Regions from separate parts of the Pseudomonas khavaziana genome, predicted to be linked through region 2. Evidence: predicted binding sites of a transcription regulator. Region 2 holds the regulator's gene; the other holds the start of a gene.

Region 1 (7,946 bases), 1.1 Mb from region 2:
GTGATCGTTGACCTTGAAGCCGTTGCCTTCGAGGTGGCTGATCCACTTTTTGCAGCAACCGCAATTGGCGTCGCGGTGCACGTCGATGGGAATCAGGTCGGCGGCCTGGGCCAGGGTAGTGCTGAACAGCGCGCAGAGCAGGGCCAATCGCAGTGGGTTTTTCATCCTGGGGGTCTCGCTGAAAATGCGGCAATAAACCGCGCATTCTCCCTGCTTTTTGCAGTGGGGCGCTGCTGTAGTGTTTCTAAATTATACGGAGCCGGAGGTTTCCAGCCGCTGCTTGAGCCGGTCCAGCGCAAGGGCGGACAGCTCGATCATGCTTTCGTGAAGGGCCGCCAGTTGCAATTCGGTCTCATAAGTCAGTACACGCTTGAATAGCGTGCCGCCACGCTGAACGTGCAGGAAATAATGGATAGCGCCGTCGACAGCCAGGGACGTGAACGCAGTACGGAATTCATTGGGGCAGCGAGCTATTTGCACGCGGTAGCTCATGGCCACGCGTATGCCCAGCAGGTCAATGATTTCAGTAAACCGCGTACCCACCGGCAGTGAACCGCGGGTGCCGGTGTCGGCGCTGAGGGAGGTGGGGTGCCATTCGTGCCAGCGATCAGGCTGGGTGACGTAGTCGTAGACTGTCTTGATAGGGGCCTGGATGAAGCGTTCCTGACTGATCTGCTCCAAGCGGATCGGATGCTCAGTCACGTGCATGACACACCTCCTGTGTGGCGGGTTATAACACTGGGAGTTGTCAGGATAGTCCGACTCCCGCGCTTTGCACGGGAGTATTCAGACCGCTGATCAACGCACTTTGAAGCGACCCATCAAACTGATCACCCGGCCATTGGCCTCCAGCAGGCTCTGAGTATTGGTTTGCGTGGCATGCCCGCTTTCCACCAGCTCTTCGACCATGTGGCGGATCTGCACCATGCTGCGATTGATTTCTTCGGTCACCGCGCTTTGCTGCTCGGCGGCCGTAGCGATCTGGGTGCTGAGGTTGTTGATATGACTGACTGAACCGGCCATCTCATCCAGGCCGGTGTTGACCCGCGCCGTGGCATCCGCTGCTGATTGGCAACTGGCCTGGGTGTTTTCCATGGCGGCGACCGAGGAACTGACGCCGGTGGTCAGGCGTGCCAGCATCTCGTTGATCTGCGAGGTACTGGCCTGGGTGCGGGCCGCCAGTGCGCGCACTTCGTCGGCTACCACGGCAAAGCCGCGGCCTTGCTCGCCGGCACGTGCTGCTTCAATCGCGGCGTTTAGCGCCAGCAGGTTGGTCTGGCCGGCAATGGCGCCGATTACGCCGAGGGTTTCAGTGATGCGTGCGGCGTCCTGGCGCATGTTTTCCACGGTGTGGGTTGCGCTGGCTACTTCACCGATCAACGCGCTGACGCTGGTGGAGGCTTCACCCACCACCACCCGGGAGCGGTCGGCATGTTCGTTTGCCCGCTGGGTGAACGAGGCGGTCTCGGCGGCGTTTTGCGCCACGGTGTCGGCGGTGGAGCTCATTTCGGTGATGGCGGTGACGGTCTGGTCGGTTTCCGAGGCATGCCTGACCAGGATCTGGTTGGTATGGGCTGATGTTCGTTGCAACTGCTCAAGCCCGGAAGACATGGCGCCGGTGGCTTGGGTCACTTCGCCGATCATGTTTTGCAGGTAGACGATAAAGCGGTTCACCGAGTGGCCGATAGCGCCCAACTCGTCTTCGGCCCGGATGGTGATGCGTCGCGTCAGGTCGGCGTCGCCGGTAGAGAGGGCGTCAATATTGGTTTTCAGCGTTTTCATGCGCTGCACCAGTTGGCGGATGGCATAGGCGGCCAGCAGCACCAGCAGCAACACCATAGGGATCTGCACCAAGGCCAGGCTGCCGAGCACATCATTGCGCTGGGCGGTAATCAGTGAGGTGGGCAGGGCGGTGGCGAGGAACCACGGCGTGCCCTCGATGGCACGCATGTAGAAGGTGCTGGCCACGCCCTGGTTGTCGAATTCACTGCGTTGCGACCCCTGGTCGCGATGGGCCAGGGCTTTGCTGACCTGCGCGGCGAAGGCCGAGGTGCCGGCCAGTTCGCTGATGTTCTTCAACACCACAGGGCTACTCAAGCGCGTGCTGTTGCTGATGATCTTGCCATCGGCCTCGACGATCAGCATTTGCCCGCCGATGTCTTTTTCCTTGCTGGCCACCAGCTCATTGAAGAAACCCAGGGTCACGTCGATGGTGGCCACGCCATAGGCCGCGCCGTCACGCTGGATCGCCATGGCGCAGTTGGTGCGCGGCTCCTGGCTGGCATCGTCCTTGTAGGCGGCAGCCCAGGCACATTGGCCGCGTGGGGAGGCGAGGCCGCCCTTGTACCAGCTCTGGTCGTAATAGTTGGGGGCGGGGTCGCTGTTCCAGAAGGTGTTGACCGCCAGTTTGCCCGAGGCATCGCGGTGCCAGAAGGTACTGTGCTTGTTGCGCCCCGGTGTCCGCTGATTGGGCAACGGCCAGATGCCGCCGCCAAATACTTTCAGCTCGCCGTATTGATCCACCAGGCCAGGCAAGACCTTGTCGATGGCATCGCTGTCGAGCAGGGGGATGGTCTGGGTGATGCTGCGTTGCTGGGCCTGGACCTTGTTCAGTTCGCCCTGGATCTGTTCGGCCACTTCGGCCACTCGATTGAGCACCACCTGTTCTTCGGTGTGCTGCAGCTTGGGCGCGACCAACTGGCCGATACCCACGACGGTCAATACGAATAACACCAGGACGAATAGCACCAGGAACAGGGTGTAGCGGGCTTGGATGGAGCGCAGTGGGGGCATGGGAGGTCGTCCTTACGAAGCGTTATTGTCGACGCGGCTTTGTTAGAGCTTCGTCGAGCTATCGGCTTGGCAAGGAGGAGCTTTAGGCACCAGCGTAAAAAGGAAGGAGTGCTGACGCAGGCGCGTGGCGTCAGCGATCGCCCTGCGCGCACTCTTGAGGGCCGGGCACCTCAGGCGCCGTTGCCCTGGTCGCTCAGGTCAAAGTTGTATGACTTTCTCAACGGCTTACCCATCTCTTCGTTCAACTCGTTTTCAGTGAATGGCTTGGGATTGATTGTGTCTGGAGGCGTTGAGGGGTCGTTGTCGAAATCGTAGGGGGTTGCACGGCTGCGGCGCCCTATGGCTTGAAGCTCGTCATTGCTGACAAGGTTCCACGCTCCCGACTCCAACTGTTCGATACTTTCACCTGCCAGGAAGGTACCGGTTGCGCCATTGTAGGCATGGGCAATCTCATGGAAGAGGCCAGTGACGGGGACCATCGTATTGGTGCGGTCGGCACTTTCCAGAATAGACGGATGGGCGTAGAAAAGCCGCGCCCGATCGGCGCGGGAGCCGGGAACGCCATCCTTGATCACGCCCAGCCTGGTGTCGTCAATCGTGGCGCGAACTTGGGGGGCCATGTTGTCCAGTTCGGTGCTGCCAAACAGGTAGGCAGTCTCGCTGCCACCGCCCTGTTCGACGCTGACGGTGCCACCATTGCGGACCGCCAGTTCATCCATCTTGTCGAGGGCTTGCTGGCCTATGGGTGAACTGCGAAGAAACTCGAAGTCGTCGGCAACCTGCTGCTTGAAACCATGGGTACCGTCCTGCACAGTGAAACCCCGGTCCCCCGCGTTGCTTGGATTCACCTGGGTAAACACCGAACCTTGGGAACGATCGAAATAATCAGTGGCGCCGGCATAGATGCGGTCCTCGGGCCGGTTATTCCAGATAGCGTCATTGCCTTTGCCGGTGTAGAAGCTCGTACGGTCATATCCGACCAAATGGTCATCACCGTTGCCGCCATGTAACACGTTATGCCCGCTGCCTGCGAAAAGCCGATCCTCATCATCGCCACCATCGAGGTAGCTCTGCTTGGTCGAGGGGCCGAGTCCGGCGTGAAGGGCATCCTTGCCCTGATTGCCATACAACACGCTATTGCCGCTTCCACCTATAAGGGTGTCATCGTCTTCGTTGCCCGCGGCATAGCCGAGGCCGCTGCCCAGCCGCAACAAGTCCTTGCCTTTACCTCCATAGAGCCTGCTCCTGCCGCCGCCGGCCTGGATGTCGTCGTCTCCATCGCCACCTTCAACGTCAAGTGTCAGCTTGACGTCATCGTCGACGACCACTGAATCATTGCCGCCTCTGGTCTCTATCCACAGGGCTTGTCGATGACCCCCTTCTTGTGTCTCAAACAGGTACGCCTTGCCATTGATGAGAATCTGCAACTTGTCGCCGCGATAGCTGCGCACATGAATATGGTCCGCGTGATCACCGGTTTCTATATACAGCCAGTTACCCACGATCTGTGGGTCGTTGGGGGGCGATGAATCCCACTCAATGATCCTGCTGATTTGCGTATCACCGTCGGCATGGAGCAGGTGGGTTCTTCGATCGATGGTGCCGGGCGTCAGATCCGGTGGGGGGTCAAAGGGGGAGGGTTTGGATGGCGCCGCAGGGCTGTAAACTGTAGCAAGGTAAGTCAGGGGGAACAGCATGAGGTCATCCTCTCGTTGACTCAGGGAGAAAGTCTGAATGCGCCTCAGGGGCGCCATTGTGTGAAGGGGCCGGGGGGCAATCAAGCCCCCCGGTTGCTGCGTGCAATACCCGCATCGAAGGCCTTACATACCGATGCTGTCCTTATGGTAATTAGGCCTTGAAGGGGTGCCCATTTTTCTTCATACAAGCCGTTCTCGGTGAAATGCCTGGGATTGTCGTCGGTCAAGCCCACGGCCTGGCGTTCGAAGTTATTCACCGGGTTTGTTCCACCCGATCGTGAAGCTTCCAAGGTCTCGCCTGGCAGGAACGTCCCGGTGGCGCCGTTGTAGGCGTGGGCAAGCTCGTGGAACAGCACGCTAATGGGCGGCAGCAGGTGGGTGTGTTGACTGTTTTCCGTGATCTGTGCCTGGTCGTAATAGATCACCCCGCGATTGGCGCGCGAACCGCCAACGCCATTTTTCATTTCTCCAAAGGCCGCACCGTCAAGGTTTTGCGCTTGCTGCTCTGTCGGGTTATCCAGTTCAGTACTGTCGAATTCGTAATGGGAACCGTCCTGGCTGATCGGGGCAATGCTGACTTTGCCGTGATTAAGCGCCGCAAGTGCATCCATTTCAGTGAGTGCCTGCTGACCGATAGGTGAGCTGCGCAGGAATTCCAGGTCGTCTGCCACTCGCTGTCTGAAATCTTCATTTTCCTGCTCGGTTGATTCGACTGACTCCAACAGCGTGAAACCTCGCATGCCGGCGTCGCTGGGCTTGACCTCGATGAATGTCGAACCGCTGGTGCGGTCGAAGTCATCACCGGCGTTGCCATAGATTCGATCCCCGTGCCGGTTATTCCGAATGCTGTCCTGGCCCTTGCCGGTGTAGTAGGTCGTGCGACCAGCACCCATGAAAACATCATCGCCATTGCCACCGTGGACCACCGTTCGCCCGCTACCTGAGAGCAGTGCATCGTCGTCGTTTCCACCGTCCATGTAGGTCTGTTTGCCTTCGGGGCCGAAACCGCCAATGAGCAGGTCCTTGCCGTTGTTACCGTACATCGCGGCATTGCCGCTGCCGCCGATCAGCATGTCGTCATCGTCGTTGCCCTCTGCATAGCCAAGGCCGCTGCCCAGCCGCATGACATCCCGGCCCTTGCCGCCGTAGAGGCTGGTCCTGCCACCGCCTGCTTGCAGGTAGTCGTCGTCATCACCACCTTCTACCGTCGCCCGCAGTTTGACGTCGTCATCGATGATCACCGAGTCACGGCCGCCTTTGGTCGCGATCAGCAGACTTTGCTCAGGCCCCTGGGGTGGCGTTACCGAAAAGAAGTAGGCCTTGTCGTTGATGAGTATTCGCAGCCTGTCGCCAGGCCAGCTGCCTACGTGGATGTGATCGGGACTGGCGCCAGTCTCCACCATGAGGTAGTTACGCTTGATTGTGGGTACATCGGAGCTCGGGTCCCATACGAGCAGCCGCGAGATCTTGACCTCACCCTCGCTGTGCAGTGTGAGCAGCCGGTGGTTATACACGTCAGGTTCCAGATCCGGTGGCGGGTCATAGAACGATGGGGCAGAGTGGCTGGCGGGCGCACTGGATCGGGCGTCTGAGTAGGTTGTGGCGAGATACGCCAGGGGAAATAGCATGTGCGCGTCCTCCATGGTTGCGCGTTACGAAAACCTGACTACCTGTCAGGGTCCCATTGAGTGACGTGGGCAGGGTAATGGTTCCAATGGGCTGTACAGAGGGTAATTCTGTATATGTCCCTGAAAAGTTGGAACCCACCCCTGCGTTGGTGTCACACAATCAGTACCAATTTAACAGACAGCGGAACAAGCAATCATGATCGGTGTTGGACCCAACCTAGTAAATCCGCAAAGCCCACCTTTCCCTACACACGGTACTCGCACGAACGATACAGCGCGATCCGCTTCCCAGGACTCAATCTACGCCGCCCCCCCACGCTCGTTCGACCCAAGTACCCTCGGCATTCAAACTAAAAGTCAGTCTGCGTTTCGCGATGGTTATGTCGATATCAAACACCAGGCCAAATGGGACATGTTTGCCAGCCCACCGGAATTAAAAAGTGTCACGCTGATGGTAGAAACCGGGAATGCAGCGGATTCGATTCATGTGGGTAAACATCCGGATGGGCAACTGGGCATTACCATCAATGGCCGAACATTTACATTCGACGACAAGGATAAAAACGGACACCCTCTGGAGTTGAATATCAAGACAATGGGTGGCAATGATCAGGTGACCGTCAGCCCTGAGGTGACGAACCCAGTCACCCTCGATGGCGGCACTGGAAACGACACACTGGTTGCAGGCGGCGGCAGGACGAAATTGATAGGTGGCGCCGGCAACGACGTACTCCAGCTTGGCTCAAACTTTGGCTATGCAGAAGGCAACGATGGCGATGACGTGATCATTGGCGGCTCCGGCGACGCGGTTATGTACGGCAATAACGGCAATGATCGTCTCTATGCAGGTGCGGGTACAAAGGATAAACAGAGTTACCTGGATGGCGGCAGCGGCAATGACCAGCTGTACGCTGGCAACGGGCATACGGTCCTGCATGGAGGTAAAGGAAACGACGAAATGGTGGGGCATGATCGAACCACGTTCTATTCTGGCCGAGGCCAGGACCGGATAAGGAATAACAACCAAAATGACCTCATTTATGCCAAGTCCGGCGATGTATACGACCCCTATCGCGGCTCGAAATTTACCGAAATAACACCCAGCACCGCCGGTAATGAAGGCTTCGAGGTTGAGGGCTCGCCCGAATTCAAACAGTGGATGGCCGACAACTTTGAACTGTTGCAGAACTCTCCCGTGGGCCAGAAAATGCTGGCGGACATGGATAAGGCAGGCAAAGAGAATGGCGCCAAGGTCACCATAAAGGAGGACATGGGGCGCGGGAGCGCTTACATATATGGCAGTGCCAAACTGAAGGACGCAAAGGATGCACGAATTGAAGCACACCTGGAAAAAGGAACTCCCCTCCAAGGAATACGTGACGATGACCCACTACTGGGCACGATCATTGATAACAAACCGGGGGTACGCGCAGATGCGGGGCAACTGACCCTTGATCGAATGACCATAGCCTCTCCGAACGGGCAGTTTGTGTTTCCTCCGCTTATTACGTTCGTTCATGAAGTCGGACACGCCTACAACGGTGCGACAGGAACAGGCCTGCCGGGCAATACCCAGGAGCGCTCGGCATACAGCCCTGAACGCTCGAAGCCTGTCCCCAACAGGGAGCTTCAAGCCGTCGGGTTACGTAACAGTGCCGTGCCTCAAGACCTCGATGGCGACCCCTCTACACCTCCCACGACTATCAACCCTGAACACGTTACGGAAAATGGCATGCGCCGGGAGATGGGGCTTCCCGAGCGTAAGACATTCCTCCTGTAAACACCGTTCCAGGCTCATTGATATGCGCGTAAAGAGGTGAATGATTCA
Region 2 (7,946 bases):
GCTCAAGTACGGCGCACAGAATATCGCCCTGGTGAGCATGGACAGCTACCGCATCGGCGCCCAGGAGCAGCTCAAGACCCTGGGGCGCATCCTCAATGTGCCGGTGACCCACGTCGACCCGGGCCAGTCCCTGGCCAATGCCCTCGACCCGCTGCTGCGCAAGCGCGTGGTGCTGATTGATACCGCCGGCCTGCAAGCCAGCGACCCGGCGCTGCGCATGCAACTCGAAAGCCTGGCCGGGCGTGGCATCAAGTCGAAAAATTACCTGGTGCTTGCAACCACCAGCCAGAAACAGGTTCTTACCGCTGCTTATCACAGTTACAAGCGTTGCGGCCTGGCCGGTTGCATCCTCACCAAGCTCGATGAAACTGCGAGCCTGGGCGAAGTGTTGAGCCTGGCCATCAGCCATGAATTACCGGTCGCCTACCTGACCGACGGGCCGCGGATCCCGGATGATCTGCATCTGCCGCGCCGTCATCAGTTGGTCAGCCGTGCCGTAAGTGTGCAAATGCAAGAAGAGCCTAGCGAGGAAGCGATGGCCGATATGTTCGCCGACCTTTACCACCACCCGGCTAAACGGGTCGGTTAAGGCAGGATGAACACCGTGAAATGTACCTACATCGATGGTCTGCAAGCGATTCACGCGGCCAAGCCATGTAGCCTGCGTCTAAGCAAGACAAGGTAAAGAAATAAAATGGGCAGCATGCATCCCGTACAGGTGATCGCGGTGACCGGCGGCAAAGGTGGCGTCGGCAAAACTAACGTGTCAGTGAATTTGTCCCTGGCCCTGGCAGAGCTTGGCCGTCGCGTCATGCTGCTGGATGCTGACCTGGGCTTGGCGAACGTGGACGTTCTGCTGGGGCTGACACCCAAACACACCCTTGCCGATGTGATCGAGGGCCGCTGTGAGCTGCGCGATGTGCTGCTCCAGGGCCCCGGTGGCATCCGCATCGTGCCGGCGGCCTCGGGCACCCAGAGCATGGTGCACCTGAGCCCCGCGCAGCATGCCGGGCTGATCCAGGCCTTCAGCGATATCGGCGACAACCTCGACGTGCTGGTGATCGACACTGCCGCCGGGATCGGCGAGTCGGTGGTCAGTTTTGTGCGCGCCGCGCAAGAAGTGCTGCTGGTGGTGTGCGACGAACCCACTTCGATCACCGACGCCTACGCGTTGATCAAACTGCTTAATCGTGACTACGGCATGAACCGCTTCCGCGTGCTGGCCAACATGGCCCAAAGCCCGCAGGAAGGGCGCAACCTGTTCGCCAAGTTGACCAAGGTCACGGACCGCTTCCTCGATGTGGCTTTACAATACGTCGGCGCAGTTCCCTATGACGAGTGTGTGCGCAAGGCCGTGCAAAAGCAGCGTGCGGTCTACGAAGCGTTCCCTCGTTCCAAGTGCGCACTGGCGTTCAAGGCCATTGCCCAGAAGGTCGATACCTGGCCATTGCCCGCCAACCCCCGGGGGCATCTGGAATTTTTCGTCGAGCGTTTGGTGCATCAGACGAGCGCAGGACCGGTGCTATGACATCCAGCGGCTACAACCTTTACAAAAAGTCGGCACGTGACAGCCAGGGCGAACTGATCGAGCGTTACGCGCCCCTGGTCAAGCGCATTGCCTATCACTTGTTGGCGCGCCTGCCGGCCAGTGTGCAGGTCGAGGACCTGATCCAGGCCGGCATGATCGGCCTGCTCGAAGTGTCGACCAAATACGACGCGAGCAAGGGTGCGAGTTTCGAGACGTATGCGGGCATCCGCATCCGTGGCGCGATGCTCGATGAAGTGCGTAAAGGGGATTGGGCGCCGCGTTCGGTACACCGCAATACGCGCATGGTCAGTGATGCAATTCGTGCAATTGAAGCAAAAACCGGTCGTGACGCTAAAGATCATGAGGTTGCGGCCGAACTCCAATTGAGTCTCGACGATTATTACGGGATTTTGAACGATACCTTGGGCAGCCGCCTGTTCAGTTTCGACGACCTCTTGCAGGACGGCGAACACGAAGGGCTGCACGAGGACGGCGCGAGTACGCACATGGAGCCTTCGCGCGACCTGGAAGACGAACGTTTCCAGGGCGCGCTGGCCGATGCGATTGCCAACTTGCCGGAACGTGAGCGGCTGGTGCTGGCGCTGTACTACGACGAAGAGCTGAACCTCAAGGAAATCGGTGAGGTCCTGGGGGTCAGTGAGTCGCGTGTCAGCCAGTTGCACAGCCAGTGCGCGGCCCGCTTGCGGGGGCGGTTGGGAGAGTGGCGCGCGCGCTGACAGGCAGTGTGGGGACACTGCAACGCGATACCGCGAAGGTGATAGGCCTTCGCGGGTTTGGCCCGTGGTGCCCCCGGCAGTCCTTTTTGTGTAACGCCTGTTGATTGAAATGGCGCGTCCAGGTGCTGGGCGCGTTTAAGACTGCTTGGAGGTCGAATTGGACAAGAACATGAAAATCCTCATCGTTGATGACTTCTCAACGATGCGGCGGATCATAAAAAACCTGTTGCGTGACCTTGGGTTCACCAACACGGTCGAGGCGGATGACGGCATCACGGCGATTCCGATCCTCAACAGCGGCAGCATCGATTTTCTGGTAACCGACTGGAACATGCCGGGCATGACCGGTATCGATCTGCTGCGCCATGTACGTGCCGATGAAAAACTGCGCAGCCTGCCTGTGTTGATGGTGACCGCTGAAGCCAAGCGTGAACAGATCATCGAAGCCGCCCAAGCCGGGGTCAACGGTTACGTGGTCAAGCCATTCACTGCACTGGCTTTGAAAGAGAAGATTGAAAAAATCTTCGAACGCATCGGTCATTGATGCTGCCACGGGGGAGCTATGGAGCATAACGAATCATCGCAGGCCGACTTCGAGTCGACCCTGAAAAAACATGCTCACCGCTTGGTCGACAGCCTGGAAAAAGGCCAGTTCGCCGATGCGGTGCAGTTGATCCATGAGCTTAACCAGACCCGTGATCGCGGCCTGTATCAGGAAGTGGGCAAGCTCACACGCGAGCTGCACAGTGCGATCGTCAATTTCCAGATTGACCCGCGCATGCCCCAGGCCGAAGAGATTTCGCAAATCACCGACGCCACCGAACGCCTGTCCTATGTGGTCAGGCTGACCGAGGCGGCGGCCAACCGCACCATGGACCTGGTGGAAAACGCCACGCCGTTGGTCAATGGCATGGCCAGCGAAGCCCAGGCCTTGAGCGTTGACTGGGGCCGCTTCATGCGTCGTGAAGTGGGGGCTGAAGAGTTTCGGGAATTGGCCCGTCGGGTCGAAGGTTTCCTGTCGCGCAGCGAGCAGGAAAACCGCACGGTGGCCAGCAACCTCAACGACATCCTGCTCGCCCAGGATTACCAGGACCTCACCGGCCAGGTGATCAAGCGCGTGACCCAGTTGGTCACCGAAGTGGAAAGCAACTTGCTCAAATTGGTGCTGATGGCCGGCCAAGTCGACCGTTTTGCCGGCATCGAGCATGACCGTGAAGCGATCCTCTCGGAAAAAGATCCACAAAAACATCTCGCCAAGGGTGAAGGTCCGCAGATTCATGCCGATAAACGTGAAGACGTTATGTCAGGTCAGGATGACGTAGATGACCTGTTATCCAGTTTAGGCTTCTAAGGAGCACACCCATGAGCTTCGGCGCCGATGAAGAAATCCTTCAGGATTTCCTTGTAGAGGCCGGCGAAATTCTAGAGCAACTGTCCGAGCAACTGGTCGAGCTGGAAAGCCGACCGGATGATGCGAACCTGCTCAATGCAATTTTTCGCGGTTTTCACACTGTAAAAGGGGGCGCCGGCTTCCTCCAGCTCCATGAGCTGGTGGAGTGCTGTCACATCGCCGAGAACGTGTTCGACATCCTGCGCAAGGGTGAGCGGCAGGTCGACTCGGAACTGATGGACGTGATTCTAGAAGCACTGGATGCGGTCAACGGCATGTTCAGCGAAGTGCGCGAACGTGCGCCGATCACTGCGGCCACTCCGGAACTGCTGGCGGCCCTGGCGCGCCTGGCGGAACCGGCTGCGGCTGCGCCGGTAGCACAAGCTGAGCCGGAACCTGTGGTGCAAGCCGAGGCGGACGTGACCGACAGCGAGTTCGAACAGCTGCTCGATTCGCTCAATGCGGTCAAGGCCGAAGCCGAAGCCCCGGCGGCGCCTGTGGCCACGCCGACCAGCGAAGACATTACCGACGCAGAATTCGAATCCCTGCTCGACCAGTTGCATGGCAAAGGCCAGTTCGCAGCCGATGCCGTGACACCCGCTGCGCCAGAAGCACCGGCTGCCAGCGCCAGCACCGACATTACCGACGATGAATTCGAGGCATTGCTCGACCAACTGCACGGCAAGGGCACGTTTGTAGCCGAAGCCCTGCCGGAAGTCGCCGCCACTGCTGCCACTGCTGCCACTGCTGCCGCAGCTCCAGCGGCTCCAGCGGCCAGCACCGCCGCTCCGGCCGGCGACGGACTGATCTCCGATCACGAGTTCGAAGCCTTGCTGGACGAGTTGCATGGCAAAGGCAAGTTCACCGAGGTAGCCCCGGCTGCCGCGGCTGCGGTCGCCGCCGCACCGGTTGCCGCCAAAGCTGCCGCGCCGGTCGCCAAGCCAGCCCCGGCCCCAGCGGCCGCCCCGGCACCTGCGCGCGCAGCGGCACCGGCGGCGGCGGAAAAGCCCGCCAGTGAAGCCGAAACCACCGTGCGCGTGGATACCGCGCGCCTGGACGACATCATGAACATGGTTGGCGAACTGGTGCTGGTGCGTAACCGCCTGGTGCGCCTGGGCCTGAACAGCGGCGACGAAGCCATGCAGAAGGCCGTGTCGAACCTCGATGTGGTCACCGCTGACTTGCAGACCGCCGTGATGAAGACACGGATGCAGCCGATCAAGAAAGTCTTCGGCCGTTTCCCGCGCTTGGTTCGCGACCTGGCGCGCCAGCTCAAGAAAGAAATCAACCTGGAACTGGTGGGCGAAGAAACCGACCTCGACAAGAACCTGGTCGAGGCCCTGGCCGACCCGCTGGTCCACTTGGTGCGCAACGCCGTCGACCATGGCATCGAAACCCCGGAAGAACGCGAAGCCTCGGGCAAGTCCCGCAACGGCAAAGTGATCCTGGCGGCGGAGCAGGAAGGCGACCATATCTTGCTGTCGATCACCGATGACGGCAAAGGCATGGACCCGAACATCCTGCGGGGCATCGCCGTCAAGCGCGGCGTGATGGACAAGGACGCCGCCGACCGCCTGACCGACACCGAGTGCTACAACCTGATCTTCGCCCCGGGTTTTTCGACCAAGACCGAGATCTCCGACGTGTCCGGCCGTGGCGTGGGCATGGACGTGGTGAAGACCAAGATCAGCCAGCTCAACGGCTCGATCAATATCTACTCGACCAAGGGCCAGGGTTCCAAGATCGTCATCAAGGTGCCGTTGACCCTGGCGATCATGCCGACCCTGATGGTGATGCTGGGCAACCAGGCGTTCGCTTTCCCGCTGGTCAACGTCAACGAGATCTTCCACCTCGACCTGTCGCGCACCAACGTGGTGGACGGCCAGGAAGTGGTGATCGTGCGCGACAAGGCGCTGCCGCTGTTCTACCTCAAGCGCTGGCTGGTGGCTTCGGCTGCCCATGAAGAACAGCGCGAAGGCCATGTGGTGATTCTATCCGTGGGCACCCAGCGCATCGGCTTTGTGGTCGACCAGTTGGTGGGCCAGGAAGAAGTGGTGATCAAGCCTTTGGGCAAGATGCTGCAGGGAACCCCGGGCATGTCGGGCGCCACCATCACCGGTGACGGTCGCATCGCGCTGATTCTCGATGTTCCGAGCATGCTCAAGCGTTACGCCGCACGGCGTATTTGATTCTGGTGGGGCAGGGCGGTCACGCCTGCCCCGCCTAACGGAGTGTTTATGGCAGTCAAGGTCCTGGTGGTGGACGATTCGGGTTTCTTCCGCCGCCGCGTCTCGGAAATTCTTTCCGCCGATCCAACGATTCAGGTGGTCGGCACGGCCACCAACGGCAAAGAGGCGATCGATCAAGCTATTGCCTTGAAGCCGGACGTGATCACCATGGACTACGAGATGCCGATGATGGATGGCATCACGGCCGTACGTCATATCATGCAGCGCTGCCCCACCCCGGTATTGATGTTTTCCTCGCTGACTCACGAAGGCGCGCGAGTGACCCTCGACGCACTGGATGCCGGCGCGGTGGACTTCCTGCCGAAGAATTTCGAAGACATCTCGCGCAACCCCGAGAAGGTCAAGCAGATGCTGTGCGAGAAGGTGCACAGCATTTCCCGCAGCAACCGTCGCAGCCTGTTCAGCGCACCTGCACCTGCACCTGCACCTGCGCCCGCGCCCGCAGCGCCTGCGCCGAGTTCGTCGTTTGCACGCCCGGCGCCTGCGCCCGTGGCTCGGCCTGCGGTGGCGCCGGTACGTACCGCAGCGGCACCGAGCGCTCATTCGCCAGCGCCCAAGCGCAAGGCATACAAACTGGTCGCCATCGGCACCTCCACCGGCGGCCCGGTGGCCTTGCAGCGGGTGTTGACGCAATTGCCGGCCAACTTCCCGGCGCCGATCGTACTAGTGCAGCACATGCCCGCCGCGTTCACCAAGGCATTTGCCGAGCGCCTGGACAAGTTGTGCCGCATCACCGTCAAGGAAGCCGAGGATGGTGACATCCTGCGCCCTGGCCTGGCGCTGCTGGCCCCGGGTGGCAAGCAGATGATGGTGGATGGCCGTGGCGCGATCAAGATCCTGCCGGGCGACGAGCGCCTGAACTACAAACCGTGCGTGGATATCACCTTCGGTTCGGCAGCCAAGTCCTACGGTGACAAAGTTCTGGCGGTGGTGCTTACCGGCATGGGCGCCGACGGCCGTGAAGGCGCACGCCTGCTCAAGCAGGGTGGCAGCACCATCTGGGCCCAGGACGAGGCCAGTTGCGTGATCTATGGCATGCCCATGGCCATCGTCAAGGCTGACCTGGCCGACGCGGTCTATAGCCTGGACGACATCGGCAAGCATCTGGTGGAGGCCTGCCTCTGATGGATGTCTTGAGCCTGATCGGCATCACCATGGCGTTTGTCGCCATCATTGGCGGCAACTACCTGGAAGGCGGCCACCTTGGCGCCTTGGCCAATGGCCCGGCGGCGCTGATCGTGATCGGCGGCACCGTGGGCGCGGCACTGTTGCAGTCGCCGCTGAGCTCGTTCAAGCGTGCCATGCAGATTCTGGTGTGGATCATTTTCCCGCCACGGGTCGACCTGCCAGGCGGCATCGACCGTGTGGTCAACTGGAGCCTCACCGCACGCAAGGAAGGCCTGCTGGGCCTGGAAGGCGTGGCCGATGCCGAACCCGACAACTACGCACGCAAAGGCCTGCAATTGCTGGTGGACGGCGCCGAACCGGAAGCGATCCGCAGCATTCTCGAGGTGGATTTCTACACCCAGGAAAGCCGTGATATCAACGCCGCCAAAGTCTTTGAAAGCATGGGCGGCTACGCGCCGACCATCGGCATCATCGGTGCGGTGATGGGCCTGATCCACGTGATGGGCAACCTGGCCGACCCCTCGCAGCTGGGCAGCGGCATCGCCGTGGCGTTTGTCGCCACCATCTACGGCGTGGCCAGTGCCAACCTGGTGCTGCTGCCAGTGGCAAGCAAGCTCAAGTCGATTGCCATGCGCCAGTCGCGTTATCGCGAGATGCTGCTCGAAGGCATCCTGTCGATTGCCGAGGGCGAGAACCCGCGCTCCATCGAATTGAAGCTCCAGGGCTTCATGGATTGATGCACATGAGCACCCGTATCCCCGTAGGAGCGAGCTTGCTCGCGAAGAACCTGAGAGCGCCGCGTGCATCCAGAATGCCCGCGTCTGTATTGACGTCTTTCGCGAGCAAGCTCGCTCCTACAGTGGGGTGGGTGTGTGGGGGGGGGAGCCTGTGAGCCGTCGCCGTCGCGAGCCCGA

Evidence for each region. The regulator FliA, encoded in region 2, starts transcription of late flagellar genes. The targets are predictions, from matches to a motif close to CTAAAGTTTNNNNNNNNNNNGCCGNTAA.
Region 1: a site for FliA is predicted at 2,852-2,879, ahead of QYQ93_RS15800 (methyl-accepting chemotaxis protein). Genes of this name have one in related genera too.

What each region holds. Positions count from the first base shown of each region.
Region 1 is NZ_CP129946.1:3,564,555-3,572,500, reverse strand. Features, by position in the region: gene QYQ93_RS15810 (DUF411 domain-containing protein) at 1-165, opposite strand, end outside; gene QYQ93_RS15805 (SRPBCC family protein) at 250-708, opposite strand; gene QYQ93_RS15800 (methyl-accepting chemotaxis protein) at 799-2,793, opposite strand; gene QYQ93_RS15795 (M91 family zinc metallopeptidase) at 2,964-4,490, opposite strand; gene QYQ93_RS15790 (M91 family zinc metallopeptidase) at 4,571-6,118, opposite strand; gene QYQ93_RS15785 (M91 family zinc metallopeptidase) at 6,315-7,898, shown strand.
Region 2 is NZ_CP129946.1:4,624,355-4,632,300, reverse strand. Features, by position in the region: gene flhF (flagellar biosynthesis protein FlhF) at 1-589, shown strand, start outside; gene fleN (flagellar synthesis regulator FleN) at 695-1,528, shown strand; gene fliA (RNA polymerase sigma factor FliA) at 1,525-2,265, shown strand; gene QYQ93_RS20515 (chemotaxis response regulator CheY) at 2,435-2,809, shown strand; gene QYQ93_RS20510 (protein phosphatase CheZ) at 2,828-3,616, shown strand; gene QYQ93_RS20505 (chemotaxis protein CheA) at 3,628-5,844, shown strand; gene QYQ93_RS20500 (chemotaxis response regulator protein-glutamate methylesterase) at 5,893-7,029, shown strand; gene QYQ93_RS20495 (flagellar motor protein) at 7,029-7,769, shown strand; gene motD (flagellar motor protein MotD) at 7,921-7,946, shown strand, end outside.